DNA from 2 places in the Sporosarcina sp. AD_1 genome. Region 1 is predicted to be linked to the other one. Evidence: predicted binding sites of a transcription regulator. Region 1 holds the regulator's gene; the other holds the start of a gene.
The links. The regulator Rex, encoded in region 1, represses fermentation and respiration genes when NADH is low (regulators of the CRP and FNR family bind a similar motif). The targets are predictions, from matches to a motif close to TTGTGAAATATTTCACAA.
Positions count from the first base shown of each region.

Region 2: qoxA (cytochrome aa3 quinol oxidase subunit II) is a predicted target of Rex. The motif match lies at 1,715-1,732, and genes of this name have one in related genera.

Region 1 covers NZ_JBPVIR010000006.1:4,078-7,497, forward strand. The annotation lists gene ACSW3C_RS12305 (ABC-F family ATP-binding cassette domain-containing protein) at 1-1,256, opposite strand, end outside; gene ACSW3C_RS12310 (hypothetical protein) at 1,308-1,433, shown strand; gene ACSW3C_RS12315 (redox-sensing transcriptional repressor Rex) at 1,436-2,089, shown strand; gene tatA (twin-arginine translocase TatA/TatE family subunit) at 2,155-2,349, shown strand; gene tatC (twin-arginine translocase subunit TatC) at 2,367-3,161, shown strand; gene ACSW3C_RS12330 (metallophosphoesterase family protein) at 3,205-3,420, opposite strand, start outside.
Region 2 covers NZ_JBPVIR010000002.1:525,123-528,542, reverse strand. The annotation lists gene qoxB (cytochrome aa3 quinol oxidase subunit I) at 1-505, opposite strand, end outside; gene qoxA (cytochrome aa3 quinol oxidase subunit II) at 533-1,456, opposite strand; gene glnA (type I glutamate--ammonia ligase) at 1,848-3,182, opposite strand; gene ACSW3C_RS05935 (YgaP family membrane protein) at 3,377-3,420, shown strand, end outside.

The DNA of each region.
Region 1 (3,420 bases):
CATTCGTCCCAAATTTCCTGTAGAACGGTCCCATTACCAATGATCGTCGCCTGGTTTTGGTCATAATAACCGAATTGGACATTCGTGCCGTAACGAATTTCGCCGTCTAAAGCCGGCTGTTTCTTAACAATCGTCTTCAGAAGGGTGGATTTCCCGATGCCATTCGGTCCGATAATAGCAATCCGATCTTCTTTATAGACGTGCAGATTGATATGGCGCGACACGGGGTGATCGCCATAGCCGATCGACACGTCCTGCAAAGCAAGCACATCGTTGCCGCTCTGCCGGTCAATATCAAAAGAAAAGGCAGCGGACTTTTCATTGCCCTCTGGCGCATCCATCCACTCCGTACGCTCCAACTGCTTTCGCCGGCTTTTCGCCATTTTGGACGTAGAAGCCCGGGCGATATTGCGCTGAATAAAATCCTCAAGCTTAGCCCGTTCGGTCGCTTCCCGTTCAAACAGCTTACGGTCCCGTTCATAGTTCTTCGCTTTTTCATCCAAATAGGCACTGTAGTTCCCGGCGTACTTCGTCACTTTTCTTCTTGAGACTTCGTAGACGACGGTAACGATCTGGTCAAGGAAATACCGGTCATGGGACACGATTAGTATGGCGCCCTCATACGAAACCAAATACTTTTCCAACCATCCGAGCGTCTCGATGTCAAGATGGTTTGTCGGCTCATCGAGGATCAGCAGGTCAGGCTTGCTCAAAAGCATTTTCGCAAGAGCCAGTCTTGTCTTCTGACCTCCGGAAAGCAAATGGACGCTCTTCTCATAATCCTCCGGATAAAAACGCATCCCATGGAGTACAGAGCGGCAATCGGATTCATATTGGTAGCCGCCTGAATCCTTAAATTCGATTTGCAGAGCATCGTATTCCTTCATGACCCGCTCATATTCCAAGCTATTTTCGTAAACAGCGGGATCCGCCATTTGCATCTCCAGTTCACGCAGCCGGCCTTCCAATTTCCGCAACGGTTCATAAACGGTCATCATTTCGTCCCAGACCGTCCGTTCTGAATCAATTCCAGCATGCTGTTCCAAGTAGCCGATCCGCACGCCTTTCGGAATGATAATATCACCCGAATCCGCACTCATTTCACCGGCAATGATCTTTAAAAGAGTCGACTTGCCGGCTCCATTGCGGCCTACGAGCGCCACTCTGTCCCGATGCTGGACTTCCAGACGGACGTTGTTCAATATATCGGTTCCAGAAAAGGACTTGGTCAGCCCGTTTACTTGTAAAATGATCATTGAAAACACCTCTATTCCATATAAGTGTAATGGAATGGGAGGAAGGGCGCAATGGTCGGCTTTACAACAGAAGCCAACTACTGTACGATAGAATCGGCTTCCGTTTATTTGAATGGAAGACTAGCATCAAGGGTATCGATTGCCTCCAAGGAGACGATTGGATATTCAGGAGGTTGAAAATGGCTGGCGAAATTCCGAAAATTCCACAGGCGACATCCAAGCGGTTGCCGCTCTATTATAGATTCCTGCAAAACTTTGCGAACGCCGGCAAGAAACGTGTTTCTTCCAGTGAATTAAGCGAAGCGATGAAAATCGATGCCGCCACGATCCGCCGGGATTTTTCGCATTTCGGTGCGTTGGGACGGAAAGGCTATGGCTATGACGTAAACTACCTCGTGAACTTCTTCCGCCGTACGCTCGACCAGGACGAGGAAACGGATGTTGCCTTGATCGGTGTCGGAAGTCTAGGGAATGCATTTTTAAAATATAACTTTCAGAAGAACCATAATACACGGATTGTCGTCGCCTTCGACCCGAAAGCGCCGAAAGACGGGAAAACGCTAAATGGCATCCCTGTTTTCCCGCCAAGCCGGCTCGAAGAGAAGATACAGGAGCTTGGCATCAATCTCGTCATCCTCACCGTGCCTTCCAGGGCGGCGCAGGAAGTGACCGATCGACTTGCGGCTATTGGCATGAAAGGAATTCTGAATTTTACGCCAGTCCGGCTGGCTGTACCTGAGTGGATGCGCGTCCATACAATCGATTTGTCTGTCGAGCTGCAGACACTCATTTATTTCATTAAAAATGACGTAAAAGATTCACAATTGGAATGATGCGTTCCGTGGTATTGGTGACGATTTTCGTGTAAAATAGACATATTACGAAGGAGGTGCCCGAAATGGCCCCAGGTATAGGAAGTTTACTTTTAATCGCAGTTGTGGCATTGCTTATTTTCGGACCGAAGAAATTGCCTGAAATCGGGAAGGCATTCGGTGCTTCATTACGTGAATTCAAGAATGCGACTAAAGGTCTCACATCCGATGATGACGACACGGTGAAGAAAGTGGAAGACAAGAAAAACGACGTGCAATAAGTAAGGATGTCTGTCCGATGAAAGAAAAAAACTTAACTGTCATTGAACATATAGATGAAATTCGAAAACGGCTGATGGTAATCGTCGTTTTCTTTGTTATTGCAGTGATCGGCAGTTTTATCATGGCCAAGCCGGTCATTAAATTTCTCCAAGCGCAGGCACCTGAACAGACGTTCAACGCATTTAATGTCGCCGACCCGATCATCGTTTATTTGAAGGTCGTCGTATTTTTGGCAGTTGTGATCATTTCCCCGATCATCATGTACCAGTTCTGGTCTTTCGTTTCGCCAGGATTGCATGAGACGGAACGAAAAGTGACACTGAGTTACATTCCCTTCACTTTTCTACTGTTCCTTGCCGGCGTCTCTTTTTCGTACTTCATTCTCGTTCCGTATGTGATGAAGTTCATGATTAATCTGTCGGGAGACTTGGGAATCGCTTCAACGTTTGGTATTAATCAATACTTCACGTTCCTTTTCCAAATTATCATCCCGTTCGGCATTGTATTCCAATTGCCGATTGTCATGCTGTTTTTATCGCGGCTCGGCATATTAAATCCGAAGTACTTAGTGAAAATCCGCAAAGTCGCCTACTTTGTCCTGTTCGTCCTTGCAGCTTTCATTACACCGCCTGATATTGTTTCGCATTTATTTACATCTGTTCCGTTGTTCATTTTGTATGAATTCAGTGTCATCATCTCCCGCTTTGGTTATAAAAAGTACTTGAAGGCGGAGAAACAGCGGCAACTGGATGAAGTAAAGGCAGAACAACAGCGGCAAATCGATGAAGTGATGGGCAACTTGGAGAAATAGAAAAATCCCGCAACCCTGTTTTTACGCAGGCAGCGGGATTTTTTTAGTGTTCGAATAAAATCAGCTCGGGGCGCAAGAAGTCTCCTACATGTAAGTTAATGAAGGAATAGTAAGGGACTCTGCGCTTGTCTGTCGGCGAACCGGGGTTCAGCAACAACGTGCGTTTTGCATAGCGGATGAGCGGAATATGCGAATGCCCAAAAACAATGGCATCCAAGGTTTCATCTTCAAAAGCATCGATGGCCCGCTTTTCCGTAGT
Region 2 (3,420 bases), on a different contig from region 1:
GGAAGTAAGCTGACCAACCTGCGTCTGGCGATCCGCCAATGACGAAAGACAAGTTCAGCAACATCGCTCCAAAGAAGAAGAGCCAGAAGCTGACTGCGTTCAAACGAGGGAATGCGACGTCGCGTGCCCCGATTTGAAGCGGGATGACGACGTTCATCAAACCGATGATGAATGGCATCGCCATAAATAGAATCATGATAATTCCATGTGTAGTAAAGATTTCATTGTAATGCTGTCCATCGAGCAGCCCGTTTTCCGGTACTGCCGTTTGCGCCCGCATAAGCAGGGCGTCAACGCCACCACGGAACAACATAAGCAGTGCCGCGATAATATACATAACACCGATTTTTTTATGGTCAACAGTCGTCAACCAATTGCGCCATAGGTAACCCCATTTTTTAAAATAGGTGAGACCTGCTACGATCGCAACGGAGACAAGAACTATCGAGACCATCGCCGCGTAGATCATCGGCTCGCCGGTGACGAAAAATTCATCCCATTTCATAGATGTATACTCCCTTCGAGTAGATGATTATTTATGGTCTTCCATATCCATATCCATATCCATGTCCATATGGTGTGAAGAGTCTGTTTCCTCATCACTGTTTCCATGATGGTGGCCAGCATGCTCGCCTTCTGGAGCAGGTCTAAACTCAAGATGCGTAGATGAATACGTTTTACGTCCAAGGACGCTAGGCTCAATCAATTCATCAAATTCGGATTCAGTCAAAGCAGGAGCAGTCTCCTTTACTTCTTCCACCCATTTTTCATAGTCCTTCTCAGTCATGACTTGCGTTTCAAACTCCATATGGGCAAAATCCTTACCGTTGAAGTTTGAGTTTTTACCAATGTAGGAGCCTGGTATTTCTGCAGCCAGATGGATCTTTGTCACCATGTCGCTCATCGCATATTTTTGTCCGGCTAATTGCGGAATCCAGAAACTTGTGATCGGTCCGAAGGAGTACAGACGGAATTCGACTGGACGATCTTCTGGGATGTTGACATAGTTGACTGTTTCAATGCCTTCCTCTGGATAGCTGAAATGCCATTTCCAGTTGGAAGATGAAGCATAAATGACAAGCGGTTCTTCATTTGCATAAGCAACCGGCTTGCTTTCCACTTCAGATGTTGTTCGTACTGTTACAACAGATAGAACAATGACGATGATGATTGGAATAACTGTCCATGTGATTTCCAACCATTTGCTTCCTTCTTCATGCGGTGGCTCGTAGCTGTCGTCCATCTTGGATGCCCGGTATTTGACGAGCATGACCGTAAAGAGGATATAGACAACGAGAAGGATGCCTGCCATCATGATGATGGAAAAGATAATAGTATCGGATAACGTCTTCGCTTGCGGTCCTTTTGGATCGAATACGAGCAACGAATTATCACAGCCTGATAAAATCAGAGAAAGCGTAAAGAAAATTGATAGTAAGAACCATTTCGCCTTCAATGGTTACTCCCCTCTCTTCAGTTAAAATGTAAGAAATTCACTTACTTAGAAGCTGGAAAATATTATTTGTGTATAATATTTAATTAGCTTTCGTTTACAGTTTAAGTAAGGGAATTCCCTCGTGTCACATATAATATTCCTTTCAACCTCTAAAAACAATAGTTTATAACCGTTGTCACAAAAGGTTCTAATTTGATTTTTATATATTAGTAAGAATTATAATTGATAGAAATAGTACCAAATAGAAGGAAATATGGAATGTGAAATTATTGTGAAAAACTATGTAATATAAGGTTTTAAACTTGACTTTTCGGATGGCGTAATATTTTTCGGGAAGAGGTTAGATTGAGGAAATAAAAAAATCCCGCTCAGAAGAACGGGATTTCCCTTATCAGTACATTTTCATATAATGTTCTAATTCCCAAGGATGAACGGTTATTCGATAGCTTTCCCACTCGACATGTTTCGCTTCAGAAAAATTAGAGTAGATATGTGCCCCGAGTGCTTCTCGAATTACTTCATCCTCAGAAAGTGCAGCTAAGGCATGATCCAAGTCAGTTGGCAACGTGCCGATGCCACGCTCCTTTAATTCAGCTTGCTTCATTTCATAAATATTACAGTCGACAGGCTGTGGCGGCTGTAAATTCCGTTTAATCCCATCCAATCCTGCTTTTAATATAGCGGCCATCGCCAAATACGGATTTGCTGAAGAGTCGACGGAACGCACTTCGATTCTTGTGCTCATCCCACGTGAAGCTGGAATGCGAATAAGGGGACTGCGGTTTTGTGCAGACCATGCCACGTAGCAAGGAGCCTCATAGCCAGGGACAAGCCGTTTGTAGGAATTGACGGTCGGGTTCGTAATGGCCGTAAATCCACGGACATGATCCAAGACGCCAGCCATAAATTGATAAGCTGTTTCACTTAATTTCCGTTCCCCGTTTTCGTCGAAAAACACATTTTCCCCATCTTTGAAAAGGGAAACGTTACAGTGCATCCCTGAACCGCTTACCCCGTAGATCGGTTTCGGCATAAAAGTAGCGTGCAAACCGTGCTTCCGTGCAATCGTTTTGACAACGAGCTTGAATGTTTGAATATTGTCACATGCGGAAAGAACATCTGCATATTTAAAGTCAATTTCATGTTGCCCGGGGGCTGCTTCGTGATGAGAAGCTTCCACTTCAAAACCTAGCTCCTCCAATTCCAAAACAATATCACGTCTGCAATTTTCGCCAAGATCCATAGGAGCTAAATCAAAATAATCCCCATGGTCATTTAATTCCATTGTTGGATTGCCATTAGCGTCTAATTTAAATAAGAAAAATTCCGGTTCGGGTCCTAAATTAAATTCCGTAAAGCCCATTTCTTTCATTTCTTCAATTATACGTTTTAGATTTCCACGAGGATCGCCGGAAAATGGACGTCCGTCTGCTAATGAAACATCACAAATTAGACGAGCCACTTTGCCCGTTCCGGACGGCCAAGGAAAGACCATCCATGTATCTAAGTCAGGTATTAAATACATATCCGATTCTTCAATTCGCACAAAGCCTTCAATGGAAGACCCGTCGAACATCATTTTATTGTCCAAAGCCTTGTCGAGCTGGCTGACCGGAATTTCCACGTTCTTGATCATGCCAAAAATATCGGTGAACTGAAGACGGATAAAATTCACGTTATCCTCCTTAACAAACCTCCGGATGTCTTCTTTTGTATAATTCCTCATCATGCCTCACTCCTTTAAGTAACATTTTATTATGATAAAGCATGTCGAATGCCATTTTCAAGAAGAAATTTACTTTTTTTATCGAAAAAAATATGTTTTTATTCAATTGTCATTTTGTAAGGGCTTTCATTTGAAGAATTGATAATTTGAAAAGGAGAGGGAACGATAAAAGGGAATCAAAAGGAGGGAAAACGATGAAACAAAATATCGGTACAGTGAATTCGATGGTTCGAATTGC